DNA from 2 places in the Leuconostoc mesenteroides subsp. mesenteroides ATCC 8293 genome. Region 2 is predicted to be linked to the other one. Evidence: predicted binding sites of a transcription regulator. Region 2 holds the regulator's gene; the other holds the start of a gene.
What was found. The regulator Rex, encoded in region 2, represses fermentation and respiration genes when NADH is low (regulators of the CRP and FNR family bind a similar motif). The targets are predictions, from matches to a motif close to TTGTGAANTANTTCACAA.
Positions count from the first base shown of each region.

Region 1: a site for Rex is predicted at 5,354-5,371, ahead of adhE (bifunctional acetaldehyde-CoA/alcohol dehydrogenase). Genes of this name have one in related genera too.

Region 1 is NC_008531.1:124,498-132,603, reverse strand. It holds gene LEUM_RS00705 (AbrB/MazE/SpoVT family DNA-binding domain-containing protein) at 1-918, shown strand, start outside; gene rlmD (23S rRNA (uracil(1939)-C(5))-methyltransferase RlmD) at 990-2,480, shown strand; gene adhE (bifunctional acetaldehyde-CoA/alcohol dehydrogenase) at 2,513-5,215, opposite strand; gene LEUM_RS00690 ((S)-acetoin forming diacetyl reductase) at 5,442-6,218, opposite strand; gene LEUM_RS00685 (DUF6198 family protein) at 6,345-7,028, shown strand; gene thiD (bifunctional hydroxymethylpyrimidine kinase/phosphomethylpyrimidine kinase) at 7,045-7,872, opposite strand; gene LEUM_RS00675 (folate family ECF transporter S component) at 7,911-8,106, opposite strand, start outside.
Region 2 is NC_008531.1:1,744,356-1,752,461, reverse strand. It holds gene LEUM_RS08685 (carboxypeptidase M32) at 1-1,408, shown strand, start outside; gene LEUM_RS08680 (phosphocarrier protein HPr) at 1,668-1,937, shown strand; gene ptsP (phosphoenolpyruvate--protein phosphotransferase) at 1,939-3,654, shown strand; gene tsaB (tRNA (adenosine(37)-N6)-threonylcarbamoyltransferase complex dimerization subunit type 1 TsaB) at 3,770-4,480, shown strand; gene rimI (ribosomal protein S18-alanine N-acetyltransferase) at 4,464-5,021, shown strand; gene rimI (ribosomal protein S18-alanine N-acetyltransferase) at 4,999-5,409, shown strand; gene tsaD (tRNA (adenosine(37)-N6)-threonylcarbamoyltransferase complex transferase subunit TsaD) at 5,402-6,418, shown strand; gene LEUM_RS08650 (redox-sensing transcriptional repressor Rex) at 6,516-7,166, shown strand; gene LEUM_RS08645 (lipid II:glycine glycyltransferase FemX) at 7,173-8,106, shown strand, end outside.

The sequences.
Region 1 (8,106 bases), 420 kb from region 2:
AACTCTATCGCTAGTGCCGTCATTATGTTAAGTGAGATCAGCGGCATTTTCATGTTCCTTTTAATATACTTTCAGCAACAACGACAACAAATTGATAAGCTGCGGCGTAAAACCAGTTGGCGCGTCTTACCAGCTTTAACCGTAGCTTTTGCTATTATCTTAGCTTTTGTGACATCAGGATTCTTTTGGGCAATTAATTACTTATTTCAAACCGCATCGTTTGATTTATTCACGTCAATTGCGCTATTTACCATGTTTAACGGAATCATTAACTTTTTAATGATTTATTCAGCGTTATCAATCTCTACCTTATTCATTACTTCAATTTTTGTAATGACTATCATTGGCGGTGTACTAACAGCGATGGTTACAAATAGCTCGCGTATGTGGTGGCAATATAACCTAAGTTTTTTAGGAACTGATAATGCGCTGGACTCTTGGCAGTTTAACGCCACTTTAATTCTAGCTGGGTTAATCTGGTTGGCGCTAGTAGACTATCTATTCGTTCCTTTACAAAAAATTCTGCGTCACAACCGACGGCTCATTACGTTGCGCATATTGCTAAATTTATCGGCTTTGTCATTAGCTGGTGTCGGTCTGTTTCCAAACAACGCTGGACGTCTTCATATTTTGCATGACCAAATGGCCAATTTTTTAATCTACTTTATTTTAATTATGATGTTGGGCAATCGCTGGCTACTACCAAATGCACCGCGTGAATTCGAAGCAACATCCTATATCATCTGTGCAATCCTAGTAACCAGTATGATTTTATTTCAATGGGTAGGTTATCTGTCTCTAACAACCTTCGAGATTGTTGCCTTTGTGTTGGCTTTAAGTTGGATACTACTACTATTTCAAAACATTTATCGACTCTATTATCACACTTATCAAACATTCGTAGTCCCCATCTCCTGACTTTTCATGCTATCATGTTATGATGGTTACATAATAATGAACCTTGGGCATTGCAATGCAGAAAGATGAATATGACAGAACAAAACAAGCGGCCTTATCAAAAAAGTCGCAACAATAACGGTAAAAAACCATATTATGGTAAAAACTTTGACCCCCGTAAGTCTGGCGCACCAAGAGGCAACACGAGTGAAGGTGTCAACGTACGTGTTGGCCAAAACTTCCCGTTAACAATCAAGCGCCTCGGTATTAACGGTGAAGGAATTGGCTACTTTAAACGTAAGATTGTATTTGTACCTGGCGCTTTACCTGATGAAGTGGCTGTTGTAAAGGTTACTGAAGTAGAACCAAAATATATCGCCGCTAAAGTCTTGAAAATACGTGAGAAATCTCCGGATAGAGTGAAACCGCTTGATGAATTCGCAGATAGTGTTGGTGGATTTGAATTGGAGCATATGAATTATCCAGCACAATTACGCTTCAAAAAAGATGTACTCGTTCAATCGCTTGAAAAATTCCAACCGAAGGGCTGGTCTAATTATGACATACGTGACACAATCGGCATGGATCATCCGTATGAATACCGTAACAAAGCCCAATTCCCTGTTCGAAAAATTGGCGATAAACTGAGTGTCGGTATGTATAAACGTGGTAGCCATGATTTGGTTGATTTACCGGTTGTACATACACAAACCCCAGCCACGATGAAAGTCATGCGTACCGTTCGTGAGTTACTCGATAAATTATCTGTCTCAATCTACAATGAAGATAAAAATCGAGGTACGGTAAAAACTATTGTTGCTCGTGTATCTCAGACAACCAGCGAAGTTCAACTAACATTTATCACAAACACAGATGGATTCCCAGGAGATACCGCACTGATTGAAGCAATCAATCAGGCCCTACCAGAAGTTACTGGTATTTTTCAAAATTATAATCCTGGTCGTACTAGCCTCGTTTGGGGCGAAGAGACACTTAAGCTTTGGGGTAAGGACTACATCGAAGAAAAGGTTCTCGGGAAAACATTCCAATTATCACCACGTGCTTTCATGCAGTTAAATCATACGCAAATGTCCGTAGTTTATAACCAAGCCTTGGCAGCACTTGATTTGACGCACGCTGATAAACTAGTCGATGCATATGCTGGTGTAGGTACAATTGGTCTGTCCTTAGCTGACAAGGCTGGCGAAGTTCGTGGTATGGAAATTATCCCCGAAGCAGTTGATGATGCTAATCAAAATGCTACTTTAAATCATATTAGTAATGCTCACTATGAAGTGGGTACGGCTGAAAAACTGTTTCCTAAATGGCAATCAGAAGGATGGATAGCTGATGCATTAGTTGTTGATCCACCACGCACAGGTTTAGACACTGCACTGCGTCGAGAAATTTTGCGCACACAACCTGAAAAGTTTGTGTACATTTCATGTAACGCCTCAACTTTGGCTCGTGATTTGGTTGATTTATCAAAAGCCTACCAAGTTGATTACATTCAAAGTATTGACATGTTCCCTCAAACTGCCCGTTGGGAGGGCGTTGTTAAATTAACAAAACGTCAAAAATAAAAAGACCTTACTTAATTGTAAGGTCTCTTTTTTTAAAACTGATCTTTCAACAATTGACGAATTTCTGCCAAGCTTGGTTGGCGAGGGTTTCCCGGCGTGCATTGGTCATTGTAAACTAAGTCAATCATCTTTTCTAACTTTGTATCAAAGTCATGCTTTGAAACACCGTTGCCAGATAGTGTTTGATTGACACCCACTGATGCAGCCAACTTCTTGATTTCTGCAATCAATACATCGACCAATTCAGCATCTGTTTCACCTTTCAAACCTAAGTAACGTGCAATATCAGCATAATCTTTTTGTGCTGTATAGGTTTCGTAACGTGGGTATGGTGTGCGCTTTACATTTCCTGTTACCGCATTAAACTTAATCACATGTGGCATTGCAATAGCGATTGCCATACCGTGAGGTAGTCCGAATTCTCCACCAGTTTTGTGTGCTAGTGAGTGGTTAAGTCCCAAGAAGGCATTCGCAAATGACATACCAGCCAATGTTGACGCATAGTGCATCTTTGTGCGTGCATTCTGACCTTCCTTAGTTGGGTGTTTAGGATCATAATTGTATGAATTTGTTAAGTTATCAAAAATCAACTTAATAGCTTGTAATGCCCAAGGACGTGTGAATTCAGAAGCCATCACTGAGACATACGATTCCAAAGCATGTGACAAAGCATCTAATCCTGACCAAGATACCGTGTGTTGTGGTACGGTCATAACAAATTCTGGATCAACAATAGCAACTTCCGGTGTCAATTCATAATCGGCTAGTGGATACTTTACATGTGTTTCATCATCTGTAATAACGGCAAATGGTGTGACTTCTGATCCAGTACCTGAAGTTGTTGGAATCGCAACCATTTGTGTCAAACGTGCGTGGTAAAACTTAACGATTCGCTTACGAATATCCATAAACTTTTGTTGTAGTTCTAAGAATAGATCTTTAATCGCCTCGTCATCTTCTAAAATTCCTTCATGGCGTGTCGAGTATTCGTACAAGAACCGACCAATTTTACCAGCGTCAAGTGCCGAACCACCGCCAAGTAAAATAACTGTATCTGGTTTGAAGTCTGCCATTTGGCGAGCAATTTCAACAGCTTGTGACAAAGTTGGGTCAGGCTTAACTGAACCATAGATATTTGTTTCAACCTGTTCTTGACGTAACTCAAGTTGACCTAGTACTCTGCCAACAAATCCGAACTGAACCATACCAGGATCAGCGACAATAAATGCACGGTTTATAGTAGGCAAGTCTTGTAAGTAAGTAATGGCATTGGCTTCGTAGTAAACTTCCTTAGGTAAACGAACCCATTGAGGACGATTACGGCGGCGAGCCACGGTCTTAATATTAAGTAAGTCGTATGTTGATAAGTTATGAGACAATGAATTCTTCCCCCATGATCCGGTACCAAGTGTCAACGATGGACGCATAGCATCTGTGTAAATATCTCCAACACCACCGATTGAGTCAGGTTGGTTAACCAAAATACGTGATGCACCAATAGCGTCAGCATACTCTTTAATGAATGGATCATCTTGTGAACCAATTTGAATTGCTGCGTTGTGCCCCGCGCCTTGATAGTTTAACAAGGATTGAACAGTCTCAATAGCTTCTTCACGCTTCTCAACTTTATAAATTGAAAGTAATGGCGATAACTTTTCAGAAGATAACGCTTCACCTATGTTCTTCTGATCTAATTCGAACAAAAGTACATCTTTACCATCAGGAATCTTTACGCCTGCTTGCTCAGCAATCCAACGTCCTGACATACCAGCAACAGGACCAGCAATACCAAATCCCTCTGCGTTAGGCTTAAATACATAATCAGCAATTTTTTTGTAGTCTTTCTTAGGAACAAGGTATGCACCTTGTTCTTGTAACTTAGTTAAAATTTCGTCATAGATTGGTGCTTGAATAACGGCTGAGTTTTCTGTGGCACAAATCATGCCATTATCGAAACGCTTTGATAACAACAAATCGGACACGGCACGATCTGTGTCAACAGTTGCATCAATATAAACTGCACCGTTTCCAGCACCGACACCCATGGATGGATTTCCTGACTTCAAAGCTGCATTAACCATTGATGGCCCACCAGTAGCTAGAATTGAAGCAATGTGAGGATTTTGTATCAGCGCACTTGTTGCATAAAGTGAAGGCTTTTCAATCCATTGGATAAAGTTTTCCGGTGCGCCTGCTTTAACAGCAGCATCATAAACAATTTTTGCAGCAAGAACCGATGCTTTTTGAGCCTGGGGATGGAAAGCAAAGATAATTGTGTTACGTGTCTTTGCTGTCAACATTGATTTGAAAATAGTTGTCGACGTTGGATTTGTCGTTGGGACGATTCCAGCCAAAATACCAAGTGGGGCTGCTAATTCTACCTTACCTTGAATCTTGTCTTCACTAATAACACCCACAGTCTTATCAAACTTAATAGCGTTATAAACTGATTCTGAGGCGAAACGATTTTTCGTATCCTTATCTTCCACAACCCCACGTCCAGTCTCGTCGTGAGCAGCATGGGCTAACAGAAGTGAATTCTCAGAACCTGCCAAGGCCATAGCTGCAACAATTTTATCAACTTGTTCTTGCGAAAATGTTGAAAATTCAGACAATGCCTTTTGTGATTTTTCAATCAATACCTCAGTCATCTTCTCAGCTTGTGTTTGTAATTCCGCTTTTTCTTCAGGGGTCAAAACCCTTTTTGCGGGTTTCTTTGCAATTGCTTCTGCCATAATCTTTGCTCCTTTACTTGCTCATTTATTAACAATATAAGTATATATCATTCTTTTTTAAAAAGCAACCTTTTTTGAATATGTTTCTTAAACCCTTATTTAAAAGCTTTTGTTAGCGCTAACATAATAATATATATATTGTATAATAAATCACATATTTAGATTAGTGCACAAAAAAAAACCCCAATTAAAGAAATTGAGATGCATTTAAAGTTATATATTGAATTTAACTAAATACCATACCACCATCAACAATTAATGTTTGGCCTGTCACATAGTTTGAATCTGAGCTAGACAAGAAGGAAACCACATTTGCTATATCTTCCGGTTCACTTAGTCGTCCTAAGGTGATTCCTTCTGAAAATTGTGCCATTCCCCATTCGTCGTCTTTACCAGCGTTCACGCTTACTTCATGAGCAATATCTTCCATCATCGGTGTTTTCACAATTCCAGGCGCAAATGCATTTACTGTAATACCAAATTCTGCTAACTCTTTAGCTGTTGTTTGTGTAATACCGCGAATGGCAAATTTTGTTGATCCATAGGCAGTCAAATTAGCATTTCCTTGCACACCAGCTTGCGATGTTGCATTAATGATTTTGCCACCATGACCAAATTCCTTGAAGGCTTCTGTCGCAGCTTGTGTTCCCCAGACAATACCATTAACATTAATGCCCCATGTCCAGTTCATATCATCTTCCGTTACTGACATGATTGGTGTCGTAGGCGCAACACCCGCATTGTTAACAATCACATCAAAACCATTGAACTTTTCTTTCGTTTCTTTGACGGCTGCAAAAACTTCATCACGTTTAGCCACATCAGCCTTAATAGCAATGGCTTCACCACCATTTTCATTAATTTCATCAGCTACTTTTTGTACTTTTTCAATATGACGTCCAACTAAGGCAACCTTAAACCCATCTTTTGACAATCGTTCTGCGATTGCCTGTCCAATTCCTTGACCAGCTCCAGTTACCAAAGCGACTTTATTTTCTGACATTGTTTTTTTCCTCACAATTTTCTAATGCATATATTCTATACCTTAATTGTGATTTTGTAAACTATCTTTAAGCACCTTTCTTAATGCTATAATAAGAAGATAATCAACTAAGGAAAAAATTACACAATGTACTATATAGATGGTCAATTTTATCAACTGGGATATAAACAAAAAATTAGTTTCTTTTTTATCTCTTTAATCATTAACTCATTTGGTAATGGATTAAGTGTGGCTAGCGCCATGGGTTCGGCCCCATGGACTGCAAGCGCCGCTAACTTATCTAACACCACTGGCTGGCAAATTAGTATCTTTTTAGCTATTACAGCTGTTTCTGTGGCATTCTTAAATATGTGGTTAGCCATGCGTATCAATTGGTTACGATTACTCGGCAATATTTTCTTCGGTATGGCGTTTAGTATTTTAGTTGGCGTATTCGCCAATTACTTTGTCTCGCTGGGCATTCGTCAACTTAGTTGGTGGTGGCGTATTCCTCTTGACTTGTTTGGTATTTGGACAATTGGCGTGGCTATTTCCATATACCAGCGTGTTAATTGGATTCTTCACCCCTTAGATGACCTGACGAATATCTTACGCTTTGATTATTTCCGTGGCAATGCTAGTAAAGCTCAAATGAGTAATTTCGCTGTTGCAATTGGTATTTCGATTATTTGTCTCATCATTAGCCATCAAATCGTAGCGCTCGGTATTGGCACTGTCATGTCCTTCCTTTTACAGGGACGTAATATCGCTTGGGCGGATCGTCATATTTTCAAACGACTTGTTCATGGTGATATCACCGGTGCATCATAATAAAAAAGAAGACAAACTATTTGTCTTCTTTTTTATTATAGTCTTGAGCTGCCCAGTGATTAATTGGTCCAAACTTATGTCCAACAGCAATTTCATGTTCAATCGCTGTTGCCGTCACATCGTGGGCAATGCGAATAGCCGTTGCAACGTCTTTCCCCTTAGCAATTTCAGCAGCAATAGCAGCGCTTAAAGTGTCCCCAGTACCATTGATGTGTGTAGTATCAAAATACGGGTGCCTTAACCAAAAATCAGAGCCATCCGCGAGAAGAACATAGTCAGCAACCTCATTTTGGTTATCTTGATTATGCCATCCTTTGACAATAACATTTTGAACGCCCAGAGATTGAATATCTTTTGCAGCAGCTGTCTGTTGCTGTTCATTATCAATAGTACGTCCAGTTAGCAATTGTGCCTCAAAAAAGTTCGGTGTTGCAACTGTTGCCAGTGGTAGAAGTTTTTCTTTTAGTGCCTCAAAGGCCGCTGCCTCTAACAATTGAGCACCATGTTTTGTTGTTATTACCGGATCAACTACTAAAGGACCAAAGTCAAACTGTTTATAAGCTTTTACCACTGCTTCAATTAAGCTAGCATCTGATAACATGCCCGTCTTACTAGCGCGAACTTTAAAATCGTCAGCAAGAACCTCAAACTGTTTGTCAACAAAGTGTAGCGGTAATGTTTCCGCAGCATGAATACCGTATGAGTTACCAGCCACAGCAGCAACTAACACACTCATACCGTATGTTTTTCTAATGAAAAATGTATGCAAGTCTGCCTGCATCCCTGCTGATCCATCTGAATCAGAACCTGCTATTGTTAAAACTTGTGGAAATTCATTTACCATATTAAAACCTCTGCTTTCAAAAAAACAGCCGAAGCTGTTTAACTAAAAATCTTTTTTGTGGTGTGACTAATAACCTGATTATTTAAAAGAAAATACGAAATACCCACTTGAATGGGAAACATAATTAAATTCTTAATGACACGTGGTGTAATAAAGGCTAAAAATGAAGGCCAATCGTGTGCTGTATGATACATCATAACCAACCAAATGGAATTTAAACCAATATTAGCAATT
Region 2 (8,106 bases):
TTTGACGGGGATGCCAAAGGATGCGGGACATTTTCGTGCAGAGATGGACGCATATTTAGCTGAAAAGTTATTTCAAGTTTCAACTGGAAGTGCTCGAAAAAAGATATTAGAAGATTTGGAAGCTGACGATTCATCATTAGATAGTCTAGGTCATCTTGTGCTTCAAAAGGCACGTAAAGATTTTGATATGACAGGCAATATTCCTGAACAAGATTTTATTGCTTTTCAGAAAACACTTTCGGAAGCACAAGATTTTTGGGCAAGAGCGCGTGAGGCTAATGATTATAAAGTTTATCAGCCATATTTGGAACGAATTATTAGCTATTTGAAGCAATTCATTCCGCTATGGCAAAAAAATGAAAAAACACCATACGATGTTTTATTAAATCAATATGAACCAGGATTAACTGTCGAAAAATTGGATGCAGTATTCGACCAAGTTAAGAATGGTATCACAACATTGCGTCACAAATTGTCAGCCAATGATTCGATACCTAACGATGAATTTTTAAGTCGTAAGGTCACTAAGGTACAACAAAGTAAGTATGCTATGGCGGCTGCACAAAGATTGGGTTACAAACTAAATAAGGGCCGGCTAGACGATACGATCCATCCATTTATGGAAGCTCTGAATCGTGATGATGCTCGTATCACCACACGCTGGGACGAAAATAATTTTCAAATGGCAGTTCTAGGCATTCTCCACGAGGCAGGCCATGGACTCTTTGAACAAAATGTTGATTCTAAGTATGATGATGTACGTTCAGTTTTGCCAATCAGCATGAGTATTCATGAATCACAATCGTTGTTTAATGAAGTTATGGTTGGAAGATCAAAAGAATTTTGGGCAGTTGAATATCCAAAGTTACAAGCAATTGTGGCACCAACATTTGATGATATTAATTTTGATCAATTTTATCAAGCGTGGTTAAAAACTGAAGCCACACTGATTCGTACTGAAGCGGACCCGCTAACTTATCCACTGCACATCATTATTCGTTATGAAATTGAAAAAGCAATTTTTAACGATAACGTTGATATAAGTGATTTGCCAGCACTCTGGAATAAGAAATATAAAGAATATCTTGGTTTAGAAGTGCCAGATGATTTGACTGGTATTTTACAGGACATTCACTGGGCGGGCGGATCATTTGGGTACTTTCCAAGTTATGCACTCGGTCATTTATATGCAGCTCAATTTAGAGCAACCATGACAAAGACGTTAGATTTTAAAGCTATCTTTGAATCGGGAGATTATTCACCAATTTTTGAATGGCGTAAGGAGCATGTTTGGCAATATGGTGGAGCTGTAGACCCTAATAAAGTATTGGAAGATGCTACGGGAGAACCTCTAAATCCACAGTACTGGCTAGACTTTGTTAATGGCCTGTATGAAAATTTTAAGTGAGAAAAAAGCGTTGAACTGATGATGTTTAACGCTTTTTTATTGTGGATATAAGTTGTTTCAAGTATGAACAATCTATTTTTCAGAAAAGAGGACGCAAAATCAATGTAAACGTTTTCATTGAAAAAGCCGGTAAATAGGCATTTCTAGCTTTAGTGCTTGATATAACAATGATTTGTGCAATATTCTACTTGATATTTTGTAAGCGCTTTGATAAACTATATTCAGAAGCTGATTAACAGCACAAAGGAGAATTTTAAACATGGCACAATCAAAAGACTTTCATATCATCGCAGAAACAGGTATTCACGCACGTCCAGCAACTTTGTTAGTACAAGCAGCTTCAAAGTTTGCTTCAGATGTTACTTTGTCATATCAAGGTAAGGATGTTAACTTGAAGTCAATCATGGGTGTAATGTCATTGGGTGTTGGTCAAGGAGCCGATGTTACTATTAAGACTGAGGGTGCTGATGAAGAAGCAGCAATGACAACAATTGCTGAAGCAATGGCTACAGAAGGACTAGCAGAATAAAATGACGAAAAACTTCAAAGGAATCGCGGCAAGTAACGGCGTAGCAATTGCTAAAGCCTACTTGTTAGTTGATCCAGATTTGTCTTTTGAGAAGACAACAGTAACAAATGTGGCGGCTGAACAAGCACGTGTCGACGATGCTTTGAAGGCTTCTAGTGATGATGTTAAATTGATAAAGGCAAAGGCAACCGAAAGTTTAGGTGCTGCAGAGGCTGAAGTATTCGAAGCACACCTAATGGTTTTGGCTGATCCAGAAATGTCTGGTGCAATTAAACAAAAAATAGAAGATGACAAAGTTAACGCTGAACAAGCTGTCAAAGAAGTCACAGATATGTACATCAGTATGTTTGATGCGATGACGGATAATGAATATATGCAAGAACGTGCAGCAGATATTCGCGACGTAACGAAGCGCATTTTGTCACATTTATTGAACATTTCTTTGCCTAATCCAGCACTAATTGATGAAGAAGTAGTTCTTGTATCAAAGGATTTAACTCCTTCTGATACAGCGCAACTAGATCGTCAGTTCGTAAAAGGTATTCTAACTGACCTTGGTGGTCGAACAGCTCATGCATCAATTATGGCACGTACGTTGGAAATTCCAGCGGTGGTTGGTTCTGAAAAAGCAACAGTTGAAGTTTCTAGTGGTGATTTGGTCATTGTTGATGGCTTGACAGGTGATGTAATTGTTAATCCTGATGCCGATACACTTGCTACTTATCAAAAAAAGGCAGCCGATTATTTCGCACAACGTGCGGAATGGGCTAAGTTAAAAGATGAGAAATCAGTGTCTGCTGATGGTAAAGAATTTATCGTTGGTGCTAACATTGGCGCACCAAAAGATATGCAAGCTGTTTTAGACAATGGTTCTGAAGGCGTTGGTTTGTATCGAACAGAATTCTTGTATATGGAATCTGATCATTTACCAACCGAAGATGAACAGTTTGAGGCTTACAAATCTGTTGTCGAACAAATGGGTGACAAGCCCGTTACAGTTCGTACGATGGACATTGGTGGCGATAAGCATCTTGATTATTGGAAATTACCTGAAGAAGAGAATCCGTTCTTAGGTTATCGTGCCATTCGTATTTCATTGGATCAGACTGATATTTTTCGCACGCAATTACGTGCATTGATACGGGCATCTGCGTTTGGCAACTTATGGATTATGTTCCCAATGATTGCAACATTAAGCGAATTCCGTGCTGCTAAGAAAATTTACCTTGAAGAACGTGAAAAGCTTGAAAAAGCGGGTGTGGCTACGGGTGAAGTTAAGTTGGGCATTATGATAGAAATTCCAGCTGCAGCAATTTTAGCCGATAAATTTGCCAAAGAAGTTGATTTCTTCTCCATTGGTACGAATGATTTGATTGCCTATACAATGGCTGCGGATCGTGGAAATGATCGTGTGGCGTATTTGTATCAACCATATAATCCGTCTATCTTACGATTAATTAATACTGTGATTTCAGCTGCACACAAAGAGGGCAAGTTTGTCGCAATGTGTGGTGAGATGGCTGGTGATCCTGTGGCAGTACCACTATTAGTGGGTATGGGATTAGATGAGTTTTCAATGAGTGCACCATCTGTTTTGCAAACTCGTTCCTTGATGAAAAAGCTCAATACAGCTGACATGAAAGTGTTGGCTGAAAAAGCATTGGACGTTGAAACGAATGACGAAGTGATTGAGTTAGTTAAGGAAGCAACAAAGTAATATTTAGAAAAAGCGCCATTGGCGTTTTTTTTTGTGCTCTATAACGGTTTTTATGATTACTAATAAATATAACAATTCTCATTCAAGTTTTATTATTTGTGATAAAATTAAACTTATGAAGATTTTAGCATTTGATACAAGTAACCAACCACTAACAGTGAGTTTGGCAGAACATAATAGCGTAAAAAACGTTTTCACTACCAATGTAGCACGTAACCATTCCATTCAGTTGCTACCAGCCATTCGAGATATTGTGGCTGCTGAAAATTGGACACTACAAGATATTGATCGTGTTGTTGTGGCTCAAGGGCCAGGATCGTTTACGGGATTAAGAATTGGTGTCACAGTGGCAAAAGTTTTAGCCGATACCTTGGGTGCTGAATTATGTGGTGTATCTAGCTTAGCAATTTTAGCGGAACAAGTTAAAGCTGACGGGCTAGTGGTACCATTATTTAACGCCCGCAATAGAAACGTTTTTGCTGGTGTATATCAAAATGGTGTGAGTATATTTACTGAATCTCATCAGCCAATTACAAATTTATTTGCTTTTTTGGAAGCAAAGGACGAACCAATTACTTTTCTGGGTGACACCTCAGAATTTAGCGATGAAATGCAAACGCTTTTTGGTGAGCGCGCAAAAATTTTGTCACCAGAAGAGAGTTTACCGGATGGGGTGGGTATTGTAACACTTGGATTGCAAGAAACACCTACAGAGAATATTCAGGATTTTAATCCAAATTATCTACGCAAAACGCAAGCAGAGCTGAACTGGATTGCTGCTCATCCTGGTGAGGATAAACCAGAAAACTATGTTTTTGAAATTTAGAAAATCAAAGCATTTATTAAATAGTTTGCCAAAATATACCGAAAAAGTCGTTGATGTCCAAGGGACAACATTTTTATTAAGGCGAGCTACGATGTCAGACATCGATATGCTAATAAAAATTGAAGAAGCAGTTTATAATGGTTCAGCACCATGGCTTTTACGTGATTTTGTGAGTGAACTGTCACGTCCGCATGTCCGACTGTATTTAGTCATTGAACGGCGTGGTCAAATTGTTGGTTTTGCTGGTGCTGCTTTGCGCACTGACATTCATGACATGCACATTACTAATATAGCTGTCCTACCGGTATGGCAAAATAGCGGCTTGGGCACGATACTCATGCAAGAGTTAAAATTGTTTACTAAAAAAACAGGTATGTCATCAATGACTCTGGAGGCCAGAGTGTCCAACCTGGGCGCACTGGCATTGTACGAACGACTGGGCTATAAGCAAACAGGTATTAAGAAAGGATATTACCTCGATAATCGCGAAGATGCGGTATCGATGGCATTACACTTTGATGATTCGACGAGCAACAACTGAAGATATTGACTTGATATGGCATATAGCCGATGCTGCTTTTGGATCATCCCCTTGGCCCAAAAGCGTTTTTGAACATGATTTAGCTAGTCCCAGGACAGCTTATTTTATCGGGGATGGTGGCTTTGTTGGTGTCACGACAATACTTGATGAAGCTGAAATTGTTAGTGTTGCAGTACATCCTGATTATCAAAAACAAGGTGTGGCACAGAACATTTTTAAACATATTTTTAATATGAAGCAAGTCACTCGATTTTTGCTTGAAGTATCTGCACAAAATGGTGGCGCCCAAGCATTATATAGAAAGCTGGGATTTACAGAGTATTATCGTCGTGAAAAATATTATAGAAATGGTGATGATGCAATTATGATGGAGAAAAAAATTGACTAAAATAATTTCCTTTGAATCAAGTGCGGATGAAACAAGTGTCGCCATTGTTGAAGACGGTCACATTGTGCTAAGCAACAGTGTGGCTACCCAAATTAATTCACATCAACGCTTTGGTGGTATTGTTCCTGAAGTGGCCAGTAGACATCATATTGAATGGATTACTCGGGTACTAAATGATGCTTTAAACACGGCTCATGTAGAACCCAAAGCGCTTGATGCGGTTGCTGTGACATATGGGCCGGGACTAGTCGGCTCTTTATTAGTTGGTTTAATGGGGGCGAAAACATTTGCTCTGGCGCATGGTTTACCAGTTATTCCAGTTAATCACTTAGCAGGTCATATTGCGGCGGCAAATTTTAACAAGCCAATTAAATATCCAGCGATGGCATTAATGGTTTCTGGTGGACATACTGAACTTGTATTGATGCGTGAAGAAAACCAATTTGAAGTCATTGGCGAAACACGTGATGATGCAGCTGGAGAAAGCTTTGATAAAGTTGGGCGGCTATTAAATTTGCCGTATCCTGCTGGGAAGACAATTGATGAGATGGCTCATAGAGGCCAACCAACCATTAAATTTCCAACTGCCATGGCACATGAAGATAACTATGATTTTAGTTTTTCTGGTTTGAAGAGTGCGGTAATTAATTATGTGCATCACGCCAATCAAAAAGAGGAAACAATCAATCAGAATGATTTGGCGACTAGCTTTCAAAATGCTGTTGTTGATGCATTAATTGGTCGAACAAAACGAGCATTAGAAAATTTTCCTGTTAAAAGTTTTGTATTAGCTGGTGGTGTCGCCGCAAATTCTCAATTACGTGAAGAATTGACTATGCTATTAAACGATTTTCCAAAGACAGAATTTATCCCTGTTCCGATGCAGTATACAGGGGATAATGCAGCAATGATTGGTGCTGCGGGTTATTGGAATTACAAGAAAAATATTTTTGCTGATTTAGATTTAAACACGGATCCGGGATTGGATTTTGAATTGTTACAATCCTGACATCATTGTGAAAACATCACTATCTTTTGGTAAAACCTTTTTATATATGGTATACTAGTTATGCAAAAGTTCACAAGTTTAATTAATGGAGATAATTATGACTCAACAACCTAAAATACCGCGTGCAACTGCTAAGCGGCTACCTATATATTTTCGTTATCTAACATTTTTACATGATGCTGGCAAGGAACGGATTTCTTCCTCAGAGTTGAGTGAAGCTATTAAGTTCGATGCGGCAACAATTCGTCGAGATTTTTCATATTTTGGTGCGCTAGGTAAGCGTGGCTACGGTTATGATGTCAAAGCGCTTTTAGATTTTTTCGCCAATGTATTGGACCAAGACAGCTTAATTAATGTGGCTTTAATCGGTGCTGGTAATCTTGGACAAGCTTTATTAAACTTTAATTTCCATCAATCATCAAATATGCGTATTGCAGCAGCATTTGATGCAGACGAAAAGCGTACAGGCACAATTTTGTCAGGTGTGCCAATTTATTCAATGGAAGAGTTACAAGAGCAAATAACAGCACAACGTATCAATATTGCCATTCTAACGGTTCCACAAGGTGTTGCACAAGAAATTACCAACCAGTTAGTCGAAACGGGTGTCAAAGGTATTTTGAACTTTACACCAGTACGTGTGACTGTTCCAACTGGTGTTCGTGTGCAAAACGTTGACTTAACAAATGAATTACAGACGTTAGTTTATTTCATCGAAAACTACGGCTCAATTACGACAGGACTATAATTTCACATGACTATTTTAAATTTAGATGATTCCAAAAAAGTAACTGATTATCAGCAATTCGTTCGTGAAAATCCCCGTGGACAAGTAACACAAGATCCATTGTGGGGAGAGTTGAAATCTAACTGGGGACACATTTATGTTTACCACGAAACTGACGGAAAAATTGATGCCGCTATGTCCGTTTTAACCGTCGAAGCAGTACCAGGAAAACTATTAGCTTATGTTGGCCGAGGGCCAGTAGCTGATGTTGAGGACATTGACTTGATTAAGTCAATGATTAATGAAGCATTGACGGCTTTGCCAGATAATGTATTTTTGGTACGTATGGATCCTGAGGTGTCATATTCTGATGCATTAAATCAAAAGTATCTTGATGCTGGATTTAAAACAAGAAATAAACAAGTTAAGCATATGCATGGGAACATTCAACCACGTAAGAATGTTGTTTTGTACTATGATGGTCGCGGTGAAGGGGCTAAGCCCATTACAAATGAAGATGAGTTAATGCTTCATTTTAAGCCGAAAGTCAGAAATGATATTCGTCGTGCTTTTCGTGACGGGGTTACTGTTACAAGTGGTGATGGTGAAGAAGACATTCGCGCATTGTTTGATACATATGTGTCGATGGCGAAGAGCCATGGCATTACCCATCGACCAATTGACTATTTCTTACGAATGCAAAAATTATGGGCTGGTACGGGATTATTCCGTGTTTATCTAGCGCATTATGAAGATCAAGTTATTGCCAGTGGCCTTGGATTCTCTTATGGCGATGAGATTTGGTACATGTACGCTGGTTCATACCGTGAATTTGGAAAGCATAATGCGCCTGCTGCTATCCAATACGAAATGCTCAAATGGGGACTTGAATTAGGCAAAGTTGAGTACGATTTTGGTGGCATTGGTGAATTTGATAATTCAGATGGATTGTACAAATTTA